DNA from 3 places in the Streptomyces sp. NPDC091280 genome. Region 1 is predicted to be linked to each of the others. Evidence: riboswitches for the same ligand, from Rfam matches in the RefSeq annotation. Region 1 holds a riboswitch; each other region holds the start of a gene.
What was found. A riboswitch is a leader RNA that binds a small molecule or an ion and turns the genes downstream of it on or off. The one in region 1 is predicted to bind S-adenosylmethionine.

Region 1 (6,083 bases):
CCTGGGAGTTGACGAGTCCGGCGGCGGCTCCCTGCACCAGCCGGGCGCCGATCACGGTCCCCGGCCCGCCGCCGGTCGCGGCCACCACCCCGGCCAGGAGGAAGACGGCCATTCCGGCGAGGAAGAGCCGCTTGCGGCCGTGCAGGTCGCCGAGACTGCCCCCGGGTACGAGGGCCAGTCCGAACGCCAGCGAGTAACCGGCCACGATCCACTGGACGTCCGCCGCGCCGGCCCCCAGCGAGTGCCGCAGGCTGGGGACCGCGATGTTCAGAACTGCCTGGTCCAGCAGGGTGGTTGCCCCCGCGGCCAGACACACCAGCAGGACGCGGCGGGCGGCGCGGTCTTCTCCGGGGAGCATTCAGGCGTGCCGCGCCGTGGTGCCCGCGTCCGGCTCCACTCCGAGGACCTTGCGGTAGACGCGCTCTCCGTCGCCGTAGTCGTCGACGGCGTAGTGCCAGGTCGCCCGGTTGTCCCAGAGGACGAAGTCGCCGGGCCGCCAGCCGAAGCGGATCGTGTAGTCCGGCGAGGAGGCGTGCCGCAGCAGATGGTCGAGGAGGACCTTGCTCTCCGCCGGGGTGACACCGGTGAGCTGCTTCGCCGAGCTGCTGATGAAGAGGCCCTTGCGGCCGGTGGTGGGGTGGGTGAGGACGACGGGGTGCTCGACGGGCTCGCCGGGTGCGTTCTTCCTGCTGCCCTGCGCGTAGTTCTCGGCGTTGCCCGCGTAGAGGGCGCCGACCGATTCCAGCAGCACCTTGAACGGCTCCGACAGGTCGTCGTAGGCGGCCTGGAGGTCCGCCCACAGGGTGTGGCCGCCGAGTTCGGGCACGACCTCGTAGGTGAGGGACTCGATCGCGAAGACGGGCTCGCGCCAGAGCCCGCCGATGTGCCAGGTGCTGGCCTTGCCCGTGTGCTTGACGTCGTACGGATACACAAGCGGGTTGTCCGGGTGCTTCAGCGCGGTGGGGTGGTCGAAGGGCCGGGCGAACAGGCCTACGGCGGCGACCTGCTGATCGGGCGTCAGATGCTGACCGCGGAAGACGAGGACCTTGTGGTCGCGGAAGGCCCGGCGCAGTTCCTCGGCGGTGCTCTCGTCGACGGGCGCGGTCAGGTCGACGCCGGCGACTTCGGCGCCGAAGCGGGGCCCTGCCCTGAGGATGTCGAGACGGGCGGCGGTGGTCATGGCGTTCTCCTCTGCGGCGACTGCTGTGCGGCTGGTGGGCGTGCGGCTGGTCGGGGCCGTCCGCCGGTCCTCGGCACCGGTGCGCGTGGAGCCGCGAAAGCGGCGCGAGTCGACGTGCCCGGTCACCACCCGTGGGTCGTCGGGCAGCGCGAAGAGGGAGCGGACGGCGCTCGGCGTCTCCTCGCACAGCGACTCAACGGCCGTACGGGGGTTACCGGTTGCGAGGGAGCGAAGGGGTGCGGGGAAGGGGCCGTGGAACGGCGATCAGCAACAGACCTCGTCGAACTGGTCGGCGCGGCGGCTCACCCAGAACGGGTCGAGCAGCACCGTGTGTGCCTGGCCAGTTGTGTCCATGGCCGGATCAAAGCACACCCGGAAAGGTGCGTCCACCACGCGTCCGAGCGGTGGGACGACCGGGGGCGTCGACCGCTGCGGTGACCGCACCCTCCCGGAACCACCGCTCAGGCCCCGCGGTCGGACACGTCGTCGGTGAGTCGGGCGATGGTGTCCGCGATCAGCGCCACCCGGTCGGCCAGGTCACCGGCCGGTACCTCCACGAGGTCGTAGCCGAACCGCCGATAGCTCTCTTCGTGGACGCGCTCGAACACGAGGGACTCCTCGAAGCTGATCCGGCGGGCGGCCGTGGGCTCGCAGAATCCGAGGTTGCGGACGAAGAAGACCTGCGGTTCATAGATCCGGTCACGGGTGACCCGGTCGATCTCGGCGAGCAGCGCGGCCGGCGCGGGGCGGCCGAGGTAGGTACTGAGGGCGTGTGTGCACACCGGAGACCTGTCGTAGACCTGCCGGGTCACGCCCTCCGTCACGGACGTCACCTGTCGCAGACGCTGCAGATCGACCACCTTCCGGACGAAGCCCTGCCGGGTCCAGGGCTCGGCGTCTCCCCCGGCCTGCTCGTGGGCGATGACCGCGGTGGCGGCCTCCTCGACGACGTCGAATCCGTCCGCGCGCAGCCGGCGCAGGATCGTGGTCTTTCCGGCACCGGGCGCGCCGGTGAGGATGTAGCGCTTCATGGTGGGTCCTCTGGTGGCCGTGAACCGGCAGGCGGCAGACGGCAGTTCGGGAAGAGGGAGCGATCGACTCAGTGCCGTGGGGGCAGGGCGGGGAGAGCCTCGTCCGCGACCGCGCGACGGCAGGTTCAGAAGTTTCCCCGACGCCGGACCTCTGCCCCGGCATTGACGCACAGCGAGACGACTCCCTACGATCTCCAGTGGCATCGAGTGTCAGCAACAAGCCCTGGCTGGCTGACCGGCAACCCTCCGACGCGGTGGGGTGCTCCAGGTGAAAGCCCGGCAGAGACACTGACGACTCTGCAAGCGCGCGACCCCGTGACCGGGGTCCCGGACATGGAGGACGGCGTGCCCGACAGCTACGACCTGAGTGCCTCCTGTCCCGACGCCGTGGTTTTCTCCCGGCTCTCCCGTCGGCGCCACATCGACCTGAAGCGCTGCGCCGGCTGTCTCTGTCACAGCTGACCAGGTCCGGCCGCAGAGCCTGACATCCGTCACCGCTGTTTCTCCGGCACAGCCCCGTTTCCCCCTTCACCTTCCCTTCTTCGACGAGTCGACATGCGCGCGGGCGCGTCCCGTGCCGGCCGGCACGTCCTCCCCGCCCCACCGGATCCACCCCGCCGGGGTCGATACCGTCCGCGCGCCCCGCCACGTTCCGCACAGGTCCGTGTGCACGGGGTGACACGAGTAGGAGCACCTCTCCCGTGACAGCACATCCGGTCTCCCGAACCACCCGACGGGCGGCTACGGCCGCTCTCGTGACCACCAGTTTCCTGCTGACCGCCTGCGGATCGGGGGGCGGTGGCGCCGGCGACACCGGCGGCCGGGCCACGTCCGGTGGGACGCTGACCTTCGCGGTGGGCTCCGACGCCGGTTGCGTGGACCCGCAGCAGGTGGCCAGCAACGACACCATCTACTCGGTGCGGCAGATCGTCGACTCGCTGACCGACCAAAACCCCCAGACCGGCAAGATCGTGCCGTGGCTGGCGAAGAGCTGGGACATCAGCTCCGACGCGACGACGTTCACGTTCCATCTCAGATCGGGTGTCACCTTCAGCGACGGGTCCAAGCTGACCGCGCAGGTGGTCAAGGACAACTTCGACGCGGTGCCGAAGCTCGGCGCGCTGGGCACCCTCGCCGAGGGCTATCTGAGCGGCCTCAAGAGCACCACCGTGGTCGACCCGCTCACCGTGAAGGTGACCTTCCAGCAGCCCAACGCCCAGTTCCTGCAAGCCACTTCGACACACTCGCTGGGCATCGAGTCGTCGGCGAGCGTGCAGCGGAGCCCGCAGGAGAAGTGCAGCAAGGGCGTGGTCGGCTCCGGGCCCTTCGTGCTGAAGCAGTATGTGCAGAACCAGTCGATCACGCTCGCCAAGCGCACCGGATACGCGTGGGGTTCCTCGCTGTGGCGCAAGAGCGGGGAGGCCTACCTCGACAAGGTGGTCTTCAAGGTCGTGCCCGAGGCGGGAGTACGGGCCGGCAGTCTCCAGTCGGGGCAGGTCGACGCGATCAGCAGCGTCGGCAAGGCCAACGAGGCGGCGCTCAAGGGCGGTCAGGTCACCCTCCAGCGGCGGGCCAATCCGGGCGTGGTGTTCGGGCTGGCGCTCAACAACTCGCGGCCGGTCCTGAAGGACGCGCGGGTGCGCCAGGCCATCGGGTTCGCCATCGACCGCAAGCAGATCGCCGACGCGGTGTTCCCGACCGGGACCCAGCCCGCGACCAGCGTCCTGGCGCACACCACACCCGACTACACGGACCTGTCCTCGGACCTGACGACCGACGCGGCCAAGGCGAAGTCCCTGCTGGACGCGGCCGGTTGGAAGACCGGCAGCGACGGCGTCCGGACGAAGGACGGCAAGAAGCTGAGCCTCACCGTCGACTGGATCCCCAACTCGGCCACGAACCAGCCCGCGTTGGAGCTGATCCAGCAGCAACTGAAGGCCGTCGGCATCGGTCTGACGCTCAAGCAGCTCCAGGTCACCCAGCTCGCCCCGACCCTCCAGTCCGGCGACTTCGACGTGGCGTGGAGCAACATCACCCGCGCCGACCCCGACATCCTGCGCAGCTCCTTCTCCACCAAGCTGGCGAACTTCTACCGCCTGCCCGCGAGCCCGCTCGACACGGCGCTGACCGGACAGGCGGCCACCACGGACACCGCGAAGCGCGCCCAACTCGTGCAGCAGGCGCAGGAGTTGCTCGTCAAGAACGCCTACTACGCGCCGGTGGTCGAGCTCCAGACCCAGATCGGCGTGGCGAAGAAGGTGCACGCCCTGAACTTCGACGCCTCCAGCCGGATCCAGCTGCACGACACCTGGATCGGCTGACCCGTGCGCCGCTACGCGATCAAACGGCTCGCCCAGGCGGTCGGCGTGCTGTGGGCCGCCTACACGGTGTCCTTCCTGGTCCTCGACTTCCTGCCGGGCGATCCGGTCACGGCGATGGCGAGTGCCGGAATGGACTCCGGGACGGTCGACCCGGCCCAACTGGCGGCGCTGCGCCACGAGTACGGCTTCGACAAGCCGGTCCTGGCGCAGTACGCCGACTACCTCGGCCGGGCGGTGCGCGGGGACTTCGGGAACTCCGTCTCCACGGGCCGGCCGGTGTCCTCGACACTGGCCGACGCCCTGCCGCAGACCCTCCAGCTGACCGGCGCCGCGCTGCTCCTCGCCGTGCTGCTCGGCGGCGGCCTGGCGGTGGTCGCGACCTACACCTCGCGTCGGTGGCTGCGCCAACTGCTGCTGTCCCTGCCGCCGTTGGGGGTGTCGGTCCCGACGTTCTGGGTGGGGCTGCTGCTCGTCGAGTCGTTCTCCTTCCGCCTGCACTGGTTCCCCGCGTTCGGCAACGACGGGCTGCGGGGGCTGATCCTGCCGGCCCTGACGCTGGCGATCCCGACCGGCGCGCAGGTGGCACAGGTCCTGGCCAAGAGCCTGCTCACCGCGCTGGACCAGGCCTATGTGGAGACCGCCCGGGCCAAGGGCGCCGGGCGGTGGCGCGTCCATCTGCGGCACGCCCTGCGCAACGCGTCCCTGCCCGCGCTCACCGTGGTCGGCCTGCTGGTCGGGCAGTTGATCGCCGGTTCGGTGGTCGTCGAGACGGTGTTCTCGCGCGACGGCCTCGGCCGGGTGACGGCCGCCGCGGTCACGGCCCAGGACATCCCGCTGGTGCAGGGCGTGGTGGTGTTCGGCGCGCTGATCTTCGTCCTGACGAACCTGCTCGTCGACCTCGTCTACCCACTGCTCGATCCGCGGATCGTGATGACCTCGGGCCGGAAGGCGGTCACCGTATGAGTCAGGGTCTTGTCGACGACACCGCCGCCGGCACCCCCGCCGATGCCGCGCTCGGCCCCGCGCGGCCGGTCGGGCCAGGGTCCGGGCCGGGACGCCGCGTCGAGGTGCGCCGGGTCCTGCGGTTCCTGGTGCGCCGTCCCGGTCTGCTGCTCTCCGTCCTCGTCCTGGTCCTGGTCGTGCTGGCCTCGTTCCGGCCCGGCCTGTTCACCTCCCGGGACCCGCTGGCGGGGATACCCTCGCAGAACTTCCGGGGCCCGAGCGGCGCGCACTGGTTCGGCACCGACGAACTCGGCCGCGATGTGTTCTCCCGGGTCGTCCACGGCGCCCAACTCTCCCTCAAGGCAACCCTCATCGCGGTCGCGGTCGCCTTCGTCGTCGGCAGCCTGATCGGGCTGGTCGCCGGCTTCGTGGGCCGCTGGGTCGACGACGTACTGATGCGCTTCGTCGACGTGCTCCTCTCCATCCCGGCACTGTTCCTCTCCCTGGCCCTGGTCACCGCGCTCGGCTACGGCACGGTCAAGGTGGCGGTCGCCGTCGGTGTCGCCAGCGTGGCGGGTTTCGCGCGGGTGACCCGGGCGGAGGTGCTGC
Region 2 (6,083 bases), on a different contig from region 1:
GGCGTGCAGATCCAGGTACTGGCCGAGCATCACCTCGGTGCGCATCCGGGACACCAGCGGCAGCACCACCTCGAACTGTGCGGGGGTGAGACCGGCCCCGTGCAGAAGCTCGTCGGACCAGGTCAGTGCCAGGTCGCCGAGCAGCACCGCCGCACTCATGCCGAACCACTCGACCTCGTCCGGGCCCCGGCACGAGGCGTGCTGGGCGGCCAGGGCGCGGTGCACGGTGGGGCGGCCCCGGCGGGTGTCGCTCAGGTCCATGACATCGTCGTGGATGAGCGCGAACGCGTGGAACATCTCCAGGCAGGCGGCCACCCGGAACACCGGGCCGGCGTTCTCGCCGCCGCCGACCGCCTGCCAGCCGGTCACGCACAGCAGGGGGCGAACGCGTTTCCCGCCCGACAGGAAATCCCGGACCAGGCCGGAGAGATACGGCAGATGAGGTTGGCTGACGGAACTGTCCTTCTCCGTCAGGAATTCGGCGAGCGCTTCGTCCACCGACCGGCGAATCATTTCCGGTTCCAGGACGTCCGGACTGGCTAATGGCGTCGTCATAGAGTGGTTCTCCTCTAGTCCGGCGAAGTTTTGCTCATGGCGCACAGCTGGTGGGAATTGCCGCGATGAAAGGGTGAGTGAAGCGTGCGTACCAGGGGCGCTGCCTGTCGGCTATCGCCCGGCTCCGACTCTGGGCGACATCACGCGAAAAGCGCGGTTCCAAGCCCTGAAGAGTCCCTCGCACACCACTCGACTTTCCCCCGTCCGAACGGCCGACTTGTGTGAAGCCCGGCCAGTCTAGGCACACGCTCACCGGATTCGGAAGGGAGCCCTTGGGCGTCCGGGACGGTGAGTGGGATCACGACGGACCACCCGCTGTCGCGGCCTCATACCCAGAGTCGGTGACGCTTGAACATGGTTGCGTCACGTTGAGTGCTGGGGTACGTTCGATCGAGTTGATCAACCCGGTCGGCCAACATTCGTGAGCCCAGATCTATTCATGTTGGTCTTATGCACGGCGGCGGAATGGGATCTGCCGGAGATGCTGCGGTCGCGTGCGTCGAATTCGACGGATGCCGAACAAGTCCGTCGTTCCCCACTGATAGTCGGTGTCCTCCACGACTCGGCGAGCCGGTCCGAGCGCCGCCGCAACGCTCCCCGGGTCGCACGCCGGACGCCGACCCGGGCATCGTCGTCCGGGGTACGGACAGCGCCTCTCCGGGGTCCTCCCGGCTGGATAGGGTGGGCACGTGCTCCCTCTTGTGGGAGTTCCCCTCTCTTACGACACCCAGGAGCGGCCTTATGAGCGCTGTGACCCCCGCTGGAGGCGACACCGCGGCGGCCCGTTCCTGGCCCGACGTGCTGAGTGCTCTGCTGGCCGGGCAGGATCTGAGCACCGCCGACACGGCGTGGGCGATGGACCGCATCATGAGCGGTGAGGCCGCGGACGCGCAGATCGCGGGCTTCCTGGTGGCGCTGCGCGCCAAGGGCGAGACGGTCGAGGAGATCACCGGTCTCGTCGAGACGATGTACGCCCACGCGAAGCCGCTGCACATCCCGGGGCCGGCCGTCGACATCGTCGGTACGGGCGGCGACCGGGCCAAGACGGTCAACATCTCGACGATGTCCGCGATCGTGATCGCGGGCACCGGCGCGCAGGTCGTCAAGCACGGCAACCGCGCCGCGTCCTCCGCGAGCGGCTCCTCCGACGTGCTGGAGAAGCTCGGTATCAACCTGGACCTGCCGACCGAGCAGGTCGCGCGGGTGGCGGCGGAGGCCGGGATCACCTTCTGCTTCGCGGCCAAGTTCCACCCCTCGATGCGGTTCGTCGGCGCGGTCCGGGGAGCGCTGGGCATTCCGACCGCGTTCAACCTCCTGGGCCCGCTCACCAACCCGGCGAAGGTCACCTCGTCGGCGATCGGCTGCTTCGACACCCGCATGGCCGGGCTCATCGCGGGCGTACTGGCCGAACGCGGCTCGTCCGCGCTGGTGTTCCGGGGCGACGACGGTCTCGACGAGCTGACCACCACCGCCACCTCCCGGGTGTGGACCGTCCGCGACGGCAAGGTCACCGAGGAGTCCTTCGACCCCCGGGACGTCGGTCTCGACCTGGTCCCCGTCGAGGCCCTGCGCGGCGCCGACCCCGACTACAACGCGGGCGTCGCCCGCCGGCTGCTGGACGGCGAGCCGGGCCCGGTCCGCGACGCCGTACTCCTGAACTCGGCGGCTGCCCTGGTCGCGCTGGAGCGGGGGGACGGGCCGCTGGCGGACCGGATCCGGGCCGGGATGGAGAAGGCCGCCGAGTCGATCGACTCGGGGGCGGCCAAGCGGACCCTGGAGCGCTGGGCCGCGGCCACCAACGCGTAGCCCAGCGGCGGTTGTCATACCGCGATGTGATTCTGTGACGTCGTCCCGCGATCCGGACACGGGTTGCGGGGCGGCGATCACCTCACGTAAGTTTTCCGATCAGGTCATGAGTGACAGTCATGAGGCCCCGGCCGACTGTCCGGCAACCCTCCGTCCGTGGCGGGGTGCCCCGGGTGAAGACCAGGCCGTGGGCAGCGAGGTCCTCGGCAAGCGCGGGCCCCTCGAAAGACACCAGGGGTCCTGGTCATCGAGGGAGCCCTCTGTGAGCAAGCGAATGCGATAGGGCGTCGAGCCCCGCCTCCGCATACCCCCTTTCACCTCCTCCGTGCTGGAGCCGTCCGCGCTCGCACGGCGGAACCCCCTTGCCTCTCACAGGAGTTCGCCATGTCTGTCGTCACCACGGCCGCCCCCCGGACCATTTGTGCCCCGCTGCCCGTTCTCGGCCGGGATGTCGCCGTCCCGCTCGTCACGGGCGGCGAAGTCACCTACGCGGCGCTCGACTACGCGGCCAGTGCCCCCGCCCTCCAGCGCGTCTGGGACGACGTGGCGGCCTACGCCCCCTACTACGGCAGCGTCCACCGCGGCGCCGGCTACCTCTCGCAGCTCTCCACGGACCTCTTCGAGAACGCCCGGCGGACGGTCGAGGAGTTCCTGGACTGCCGTCCCGAGGACCAGCTGGTCTTCACCCGCTCCACCACGGACTCCCTGAACCTCCTCGCCGCGGCCCTCCCCGCCGACTGCCAGGTGTTCGTCTTCGAGACCGAGCACCACGCGTCCCTGCTGCCCTGGAAGGACGCCCGGGTCACCTACCTCGACGCCCCGCGCACCCCGGCCCAGGCCGTCGAGACCCTGGAGCTGGCCCTCGCCGCCCGCGACCCCTACGGCCCGGCCCTGGTCTGCGTCACCGGCGCCTCGAACGTCACCGGCGAACTGTGGCCGGTCCGCGAACTCGCCGCCGCCGCGCACGCCCACGGCGCCCGGATCGTCCTGGACGCCGCCCAGCTCGCCCCGCACCACCCGGTCTCCGTCCAGGACCTCGACGTCGACTGGATCGCCTTCTCCGGCCACAAGCTCTACGCCCCCTTCGGCTCCGGCGTCCTCGCCGGCCGCGCCGACTGGCTCCAGGCCGCCGACCCCTACCTCGCGGGCGGCGGCGCCAGCCGCAAGGTCACCCGGCGCGAGGGCGGGGGAGTGGACGTCGAGTGGCACGACAGCGCCGCCCGCCACGAGGCCGGCTCCCCGAACGTCATCGGCGCCTACTCCATCGCGTCGGCCTGCAAGGCACTCACGGAGGCGGGCTTCGACACGCTGGTGGCCCGCGAGCAGTACCTCATCGAGAAGGTCCGGGCGGGCCTGGCCGGGATCCCGGCGGTGAAGGTCCTCTCCCTCTTCGGCGACGACGCCCCGCGCGTCGGCGTCATCTCCTTCGTCGTCGAGGGCTGGAACAGCTCCCACTTCGCCGCCGCCCTCTCCGCCGAGTACGGCATCGGCGTCCGCGACGGCCTCTTCTGCGCCCACCCCCTGGTCCGCACCCTCCTCGGCACCGACCCGCAGACGCAGGGCGAGTGCGGTGCCCCGGAGGCGGCCCCGGGCGAGAAGTCCCTCAACGCGATCCGGGTCAGCTTCGGCGCGGGCACCCCGGACGAGCACGTGGACCGCTTCGTGACGGCCGTGCGGGAACTGGTGACCGACGGCGCCAAGTGGAACTACCGCACGGAGAACGGCCGCTGCGTCCCGACGGTGTGAGGCAAACGCCTTCAGGGACAACCCCCCAGGGGCCCGAGGAACTGCGCGGCCAGCCACAACAAACCGGTCACCCGCACACGATCCGGGCCCCCACCCCCCTAGGCGCCCAACCTCACGAGTCCAACCCGATGGCGAACGCCGCCTCAAGGTCGTGCTGCGAGTACGTCCGGAACGCGACGTGCGTGTCCGTCCCCTCCACCCCCGGGATCTTGCTGATCCGGCCCGGGATGACCTCGGCCAGATCCTCGTGCTGGCGTACCCGCACCATCGCGATCAAGTCGTACGTGCCGGTGACGGAGAAGACCTCGCTCACGGATTCGAGCGCGGCGATCGACTCGGCGATCTCCGGAATCCGGTCCACGCTGGTCTTGATGAGGACGATCGCGGTGATCACGGCTGGTTCTCTCCCTCGGGGACCGTTGCTGGGGCGGCCCTCACTCTAGTCGCACGGCCGAATCGCACCCACGCGTAGCAGAACCCGAGCGTGAAGCCCACCAGGTGGGCGAGGTACGCCACCCCCGGCCCCTGTGCCGCCTGCCCCGCCGCCAGCCATTGCAGGGCCGCCCAGAACGGCAGCACCACCCACGCGGGGAACCGCAGCGGCAGAAAGAAGAGGAAGGGCAGGAGGCTCGTCACACGGGCCCGGGGGAACAGGTACAGGAACGCGCCGAGGACCGCCGAGATCGCCCCGGACGCGCCGACCAGCGACTGCGCGGAGTCCGCGTTGGCCACCGCGTACCCCAGCAGCGCGAGATAGCCGCACACCAGGTAGAAGAGGGTGAACCCGACCCGGCCGAGCCGTTCCTCCGTCATCGCTCCGAAGACGTAGAGGAAGAGCATGTTGCCGAGGAGGTGGACCCAGCTGCCGTGGACGAAGAGGGCGGTGACCGGGGTCAGGGCCTCGCGGGCGGGGGCGGCGAACAGGTCGGCCGGTACCACGCCCCAGTGGCGGAAGTACGTCCGCTGCGCCACGAGCAGCGCGTCCCCGGTGCCGTAGGACGGGACGAAGCCCGAGGACGGGCCGAGGACGAAGATCAGGCAGCACAGGGCGATCAGGGTGTACGTCATCGGTGCGGAGGTGTTCCGGAGGGCTCTGACGGACGCGGTCGCCCAGTTGCTGATCATGGACACAGAGCATGGCGTAACGGGACGTACCGGGTCAGCGTGCCTCGCCGCTGTGGACGGCCGAGCGGCGAGTACCCGCCAGGCCGTAGGGTTACGAGCCACACTCGCCGGGCAGACCGGCGATCACGGAAACTGGAACAAGAAGGAAGCGGACAGCCACGATGACGGTACCCCTGCCGACCGCCTCGACGCGGTGGCGCTGCACCCTCTGCGGCAACCTCACGCGCTTCGACGTGACGCGTTCGTCGAAGGTCGTGGAGTACCTCCACCTGGACCTGGCGGGTGAGCCGAAGGTGGAGGAGCGCGAGGTGGTCAGTGAGACCATCGAATCGGTGCGCTGCCGCTGGTGCAATGCCGTGGACCAGGTGGAACTCGTGGACAGGCCGGGCGCCGGCTCCTGAGAGGGAGTGGCCCCGCACAGGTATTGGGGTGTGAGGGATGGTGGAGAACTCAGGCGGGGGGCCGGGCGACGGCGCCGCCGAGGTGCTCGACCGTCCGCTGCCCGACGGGGTGCGGAGAAGGGTCGTGCAGATCGTCTCCGACGGGTTCGGCGGGCTCACCGTCGCCGAACTGCCCGCACAGCTGCGCCAGTACGCCCGCTTCGCACCCAACCGGCGCGCCAAGTTCGCCGGCAACGCCATGGCCTCCGCGCTGGAGACCGACCCGCTGTTCCGGCAGCGGATCGGGGAGAAGCTGAGAGAGGCGCAGCCGGAACTCACCGGGGCGCTCGACTCCGGCGCGCCGCCCCCGGCCGCGGACCCGCTCGATGTGGCGGCCGCGGCCTATGTGCTGCGCCCCACCGGCTGGGTGAAGCTGGTGACCGCCGCCGGCGAGGAGGCGCTGCGCGCCGA
Region 3 (6,083 bases), on a different contig from region 1:
CGCCCTCGACGTCCTCGGCGATGATCAGCAGCGGCTTGCCCGACTGCATGACCTTCTCCAGGAGCGGGAGCAGGTCCTTGACGTTGGCGATCTTGGAGTTCGCGATCAGGATGTACGGGTCGTCGAGGACGGCCTCCATACGCTCCATGTCGGTCGCGAAGTACGCCGAGATGTAGCCCTTGTCGAAGCGCATGCCCTCGGTGAGCTCCAGCTCAAGACCGAAGGTCTGCGACTCCTCGACGGTGATGACGCCTTCCTTGCCGACCTTGTCCATCGCCTCGGCGATGAGCTCGCCGATCTGGGTGTCGGCGGCGGAGATGGAGGCCGTCGAAGCGATCTGCTCCTTGGTCTCCACGTCCTTGGCCTGCTCAAGGAGGGCACCGGAGACGGCCTCGACGGCCTTCTCGATACCGCGCTTGAGGGCCATCGGGTTGGCGCCGGCGGCTACGTTGCGCAGGCCTTCCTTGACGAGGGCCTGGGCGAGGACGGTCGCGGTGGTCGTACCGTCACCGGCGACGTCGTCCGTCTTCTTGGCGACTTCCTTGACCAGCTCGGCGCCGATCTTCTCGTACGGGTCCTCCAGCTCGATCTCCTTGGCGATGGAGACACCATCGTTGGTGATCGTGGGGGCGCCCCACTTCTTCTCAAGGACGACGTTGCGGCCCTTGGGGCCGAGGGTGACCTTGACGGCGTCGGCGAGCTGGTTCATGCCGCGCTCAAGGCCTCGCCGCGCCTCCTCGTCGAACGCGATGATCTTGGCCATGTGAAGTGGTCCTCCCGGACTGGGGTGGATTGCTCCGGACCGCGCTGGCGCCCGCGACGGACGGCTCGCCTGCCCCGTGGCTCCTTGCGCCACCTGGCCTGCGGGCCTCACCGACCCGATCCTTCGTTATCACTCTCACCTTCAGAGTGCTAACGCCAATGATTAGCACTCGGCATGGTCGAGTGCAAGCGGCTCCCGAGTACTGGCACCCCCGACCAGGAGGCTCGCACGCCGAAGGGCCCGTACCCCAGGAGGTGACCCCCCAGGAGTACGAGCCCTTCGGTGAGGAACGAAGAACGTCGCTGCTGTTCGTCGGCGCGTGCTTCAGCCGGTCGCGAGCCGGACCATGTCCGCCTGCGGCCCCTTCTGACCCTGCGAGATCTCGAAATCGACCCGCTGACCCTCTTCCAGGGTGCGGTAGCCGTCCATCTGAATCGCGCTGTAGTGGACGAAAACATCCGCACCACCGTCGACCGCGATGAAGCCGTACCCCTTCTCCGCGTTGAACCATTTGACGGTGCCCTGAGCCATGCCTAACTCCCCTATTACTGGCCCTTGCACGGATCCGCACTTCGCGGATCCGGGTCAGACCTCACCCCCCACAGGATTGGGGGCGTGCGCCGGAACGCGTCGACCGCGGCCGAATGTATCCGTCCAACTGCCGTCTGCAACAGGTCAATCCGACGAGAATTCCGGGCAGGACCGGTCGGGAATTTACGGAGAATTCGTCCGACTTCAGGGCAAGTCGGGCCCGATAAAGGGCACATAAGGCGCAAAAGAGCCACACACTTTGGCTACTTCTCGTCGCACAAGGAGCCGGTACTCATATGCGTTCGGCATGCGGGATGGAGCGCGTTCCCCAACTGTACCGTGCTCAACCATAGAGAATTGCCCCCTCCGCTTCTCTCGCGGAAGAGGCAATTCGATGAACACTCGGTAATCTACGTTACCGAGGGTAACGATCAACCCCCGGCAACGGCCGGAATGATCGAGACGCCGGCCCCGTCCGGAGTCGCCGTCTCCAGCCCCTGCTCGAACCGCACATCGTCGTCGTTGACGTAGACGTTGACGAACCGGCGCAGCTTGCCCTGGTCGTCCAGGACGCGGGCGGCGATGCCGGTGTGGTTCTTCTCCAGGTCGCCGATGACCTCGGCGAGGGTGGCGCCCTCGGCGGCGACCTCGGCCCTGCCGCCGGTGTAGGTGCGCAGGATGGTGGGGATGCGGACGGTCACGCTCATGCGAGGCCAGCCTCTCGGAAGGAGTCCAGGTTCGGGCGGATGGTCGCGGTGAGGCCGGTGTCGGCGACCGCGTCCAGGGTCTTGAGGCCGTCGCCGGTGTTCAGCACGACCGTGGTGAGCGTCGGGTCCAGCAGGCCGTTGTCGATCAGCTTCTTCGTCACGCCCACGGTCACCCCGCCCGCCGTCTCGGCGAAGATGCCCTCGGTGCGGGCCAGCAGCCTGATCGCCTCGACGATCTGCTCGTCGTCCACGTCCTCCACCGCACCGCCCGTGCGCCGGGCGATGTCGAGGACGTAGGGCCCGTCCGCCGGGTTGCCGATGGCGAGGGACTTGGCGATGGTGTTCGGCTTCTGCGGGCGGACCACGTCGTGCCCGGCCTTGTAGGCCACGGACACCGGCGAGCAGCCCTCCGCCTGGGCGCCGAAGATCTTGTACGGCTTGTCCTCGACGAGCCCCAGCTTGATCAGTTCCTGGAGGCCCTTGTCGATCTTCGTGAGCTGCGAGCCGGAGGCGATCGGCACGACCAGCTGGTCCGGGAGCCGCCAGCCGAGCTGCTCGCAGATCTCGTACGCCAGGGTCTTGGAGCCCTCCGCGTAGTACGGCCGCAGGTTGACGTTGACGAAGCCCCAGCCCTCGCCGGCCGGGTCGCCGATCAGCTCGGAGCAGAAGCGGTTCACGTCGTCGTAGTTGCCCTCGATGCCGACCAGCTCGCCGCCGTAGACCGCGGCCATGACGACCTTGCCCTGCTCCAGGTCGTGCGGGATGAACACGCAGGAGCGGAAGCCGGCCCGGGCGGCGGCGGCGCCGACGGCGCCCGCGAGGTTGCCGGTGGAGGAGCAGGAGAGGGTGGTGAAGTCGAAGGCGCGGGCCGCCTCGATGGCCTGCGCGACGACACGGTCCTTGAAGGAGTGGGTCGGGTTGCCGGAGTCGTCCTTGACGAACAGCTTGCCGGCGTCGACGCCCAGTGCGCGGGCGAGGTTGTCGGCCTGGACGAGCTTGGTCCAGCCGGGGTTGATGTTCGGCTTGGTCGCCACGTCGGCGGGGACGGGCAGGAGGGACGCGTAGCGCCAGATGTTCGCGGGGCCCGCTTCGATCCGCTTGCGGAGCTCTTCGGTGTCGTAGCCCGAGAAGTCGTAGGCGATCTCCAGCGGGCCGAAACACTCCTCGCAGGCGAAGACCGGGCCGAGCGGGACGCGGTGGCCGCATTCGCGGCAGGAGAGCGCGGTGGCGGGGCCGAGATCGACGGCGTTCGCGGAGCCGGTGTCAGTGTTCGCGGTGTTCGTGGTGCTTGCGACAGTCTGCGCAGCCATGGAGGCGAGGCCCTTTCCTCATCTTCCTCACGACGCGTTTCGCCGTGAGACGGATTTGGCACCTTCCCGAGCCGGGAGCCTCGGCACATGTACGTGTACATGCGACAAGACCGGCTGGAGGGTTGCCGGGGCTTCAACGGGCCGTATCCCTCTGCCCCTCTGGATGAGCGGTGTTCAGTTGTGTATGCAATTGTCTCGCCGACGGCCTCGGACATGTAATGGTCATCAGCGTTGTTCAAGACTGTAACCGAAGGCCAGGACAGTTGAGTGAGCCGTCCGAACCGCGAGATGGAACGCAGAGGAGCCGCGCAACGTGCTGAAGGAAGTCGAGCACTGGCTGAGCACCCGCTCCTGGTCCCTGACCGACCGGCCGCTCCACAAGATCCTGGCCGCGAAGCACCGCACGGGCCAGTCGGTCTCCGTCGTGCTGCCCGCGCTGAACGAGGAGGCGACGGTCGGCGAGATCGTCGCCGTCATCCGGCACGACCTCATGCAGCAGGTCCCCCTCGTCGACGAGATCGTCGTCGTCGACTCCGGGTCCACCGACCGCACCTCCGAGGTGGCCGCCGCGGCGGGCGCCCGGGTGGTGCACCGCGACGACATCCTGCCCCGCATCCCCGCCGTGCCCGGCAAGGGCGAGGTGCTGTGGCGCTCCCTGCTGGTGACGAGCGGGGACATCGTCTGCTTCGTCGACGCGGACCTGAAGGAGTTCTCCTCCGACTTCGTCACCGGCATCGTGGGCCCGCTGCTCACCGACCCGGGCGTCGACCTCGTCAAGGCGATGTACGACCGCCCGCTCGCCGGCGCGGCCGGACAGGGCGGCCGGGTCACCGAGCTGATGGCCCGCCCGCTGCTGAACATGCACTGGCCCCAACTGGCCGGATTCGTCCAGCCGTTGGGCGGTGAGTACGCGGCCCGCCGCTCGCTGCTGGAGCAGCTGCCGTTCCCCGTCGGCTACGGCGTAGAACTGGGCATGCTCGTCGACGCGCTGCACCTGGTGGGCCTGGACGCGCTCGCGCAGGTCGACGTCGGTGTGCGCAAGCACCGGCACCAGGACGGGCAGGCGCTGGGGCGGATGGCCGCGCAGATCTACCGCACGGCCCAGCTCCGGCTGGCCCGCGGGCATCTCGTCCGGCCCTCCCTGACCCAGTTCGAGCGGGGTCCGGACGGTTTCGAGCCGCGCACGTACTCCGTGGACACGGAGGAACGGCCGCCGATGGCGGACATCGCCGAGTACCAGTCCCGCAAGGTGGCGTAACCCGCCCCGTCCGCACGTTTGAGCGTTTCCGGGCCGGGCTAGGTTGTGCCGTATGGCTTCTACGTCAGCTACGTCAGCTACGTCGGCCGCGAAGGCCCAGGTGCTCGTCGCGTCCAACCGCGGCCCGGTCTCCTACGAGGTCGGCGACGACGGTGCGCTGCGCGCCAGGCGCGGCGGCGGCGGGCTGGTGTCCGGGCTGTCGGCGATCGGCCCGGACGCGGACGCCCTGTGGGTGTGCTCGGCGCTGTCCGACGGCGACCGCGAGGCGGTACGGCGCGCGGTCGGCGAGGACGGCGTACGGATGCTGGACATCCCCGCGGACGTGCACAGCGACGCGTACAACGGCATCGCCAACTCCGTGCTGTGGTTCGTCCACCACATGCTCTACCAGACCCCGCTGGAGCCGGTCTTCGACGCGGAGTTCCGGCGCCAGTGGGCGTCGTACGAGACGTACAACCGGGCGTTCGCGACGGCGCTGGCGGAGGAGGCCGCCGAGGGGGCAGCGGTGCTGGTGCAGGACTACCACCTGTGCCTGGTGCCGGGGATGCTGCGGGAACTGCGGCCGGATCTGCGGATCGGCCACTTCTCGCACACGCCGTGGGCGCCGGTGGAGTACTTCGGGATGCTGCCCGACGACATCCAGGTACGGCTCATGGAGGGCCTGCTCGGCGCGGACCGGGTGGGATTCCTGACCTGGCCGTGGGCGACGGCGTTCCAGAACTGCGTGCAGGGGCTCGATCCCTACCGGTGGCTCCCCTTGTGGCCGACGGGTTCTCCCCGGGCGGTCGAGCATGTGCGGCGCGATCCGGACACCGGGCGCGAGCGGATCACCCGGAAGACGTTCATCGGCGTCCACAGCCTCGGTGCCGACGCCGACTTCCTGCGCGTCCGCTCGCACGAGCCGGACGTCGAGGAGCGGATGGCCGCGCTGCGCGAGGAGATCGGCGAGGGCCGCAGGACGATCGTCCGGGTGGACCGGACCGAGCTGTCGAAGAACATCGTGCGCGGCCTGCTGGCGTACCGGCAACTGCTCGACGACCACCCCGAGTGGCGGGAACGGGTCGTGCACGTGGCCTTCGCCTACCCGTCCCGGCAGGACCTCGCCGTGTACCGGGACTACACGGCCGAGGTGCGACGGCTCGCGAAGGAGATCAACTCCCTTTACGGGAAGCCTGGTTGGACCCCGGTCGTCCTGCACGTCAAGGACGACTTCGCCCGCTCCCTGGCCGCGTACCGCCTCGCCGACGTCGTCCTCGTCAATCCCATCCGCGACGGTATGAACCTGGTCGCCAAGGAGGTCCCGGTCGTCTCCGACGAGGGCTGCGCGCTGGTCCTGTCCCGCGAGGCGGGCGCCTTCCAGGAACTCGGCAAGGACGCGATCCCCGTCAACCCGTACGACGTCGTCGCCACGGCCGACGCCCTCCACGAGGCCCTGACGATGCCGGACGAGGAACGCGCCGGGCGGACGAAGCGGCTGGCCGCGGCGGCCACGGCGCTGCCGCCGGCCCAGTGGT

Region 2: another riboswitch for S-adenosylmethionine. It lies ahead of ACIQPR_RS30720 (aminotransferase class V-fold PLP-dependent enzyme); the one in region 1 lies ahead of ACIQPR_RS22420 (ABC transporter substrate-binding protein).
Region 3: another riboswitch for S-adenosylmethionine. It lies ahead of thrC (threonine synthase); the one in region 1 lies ahead of ACIQPR_RS22420 (ABC transporter substrate-binding protein).

The regions. Positions count from the first base shown of each region.
Region 1 is NZ_JBIVUZ010000007.1:268,932-275,014, forward strand. Features, by position in the region: gene ACIQPR_RS22405 (MFS transporter) at 1-358, opposite strand, end outside; gene ACIQPR_RS22410 (TauD/TfdA dioxygenase family protein) at 359-1,180, opposite strand; gene ACIQPR_RS22415 (AAA family ATPase) at 1,642-2,211, opposite strand; SAM riboswitch class IV at 2,411-2,523, shown strand; gene ACIQPR_RS22420 (ABC transporter substrate-binding protein) at 2,913-4,532, shown strand; gene ACIQPR_RS22425 (ABC transporter permease) at 4,536-5,495, shown strand; gene ACIQPR_RS22430 (ABC transporter permease) at 5,492-6,083, shown strand, end outside.
Region 2 is NZ_JBIVUZ010000011.1:11,698-17,780, forward strand. Features, by position in the region: gene ACIQPR_RS30710 (polyprenyl synthetase family protein) at 1-555, opposite strand, end outside; gene trpD (anthranilate phosphoribosyltransferase) at 1,297-2,361, shown strand; SAM riboswitch class IV at 2,464-2,580, shown strand; gene ACIQPR_RS30720 (aminotransferase class V-fold PLP-dependent enzyme) at 2,746-4,107, shown strand; gene ACIQPR_RS30725 (Lrp/AsnC family transcriptional regulator) at 4,220-4,501, opposite strand; gene ACIQPR_RS30730 (rhomboid family intramembrane serine protease) at 4,498-5,232, opposite strand; gene ACIQPR_RS30735 (hypothetical protein) at 5,394-5,633, shown strand; gene ACIQPR_RS30740 (NYN domain-containing protein) at 5,671-6,083, shown strand, end outside.
Region 3 is NZ_JBIVUZ010000001.1:1,234,706-1,240,788, forward strand. Features, by position in the region: gene groL (chaperonin GroEL) at 1-763, opposite strand, end outside; gene ACIQPR_RS05715 (cold-shock protein) at 1,088-1,294, opposite strand; gene ACIQPR_RS05720 (MoaD/ThiS family protein) at 1,726-2,001, opposite strand; gene thrC (threonine synthase) at 1,998-3,311, opposite strand; SAM riboswitch class I at 3,327-3,481, opposite strand; gene ACIQPR_RS05730 (glucosyl-3-phosphoglycerate synthase) at 3,625-4,569, shown strand; gene ACIQPR_RS05735 (trehalose-6-phosphate synthase) at 4,622-6,083, shown strand, end outside.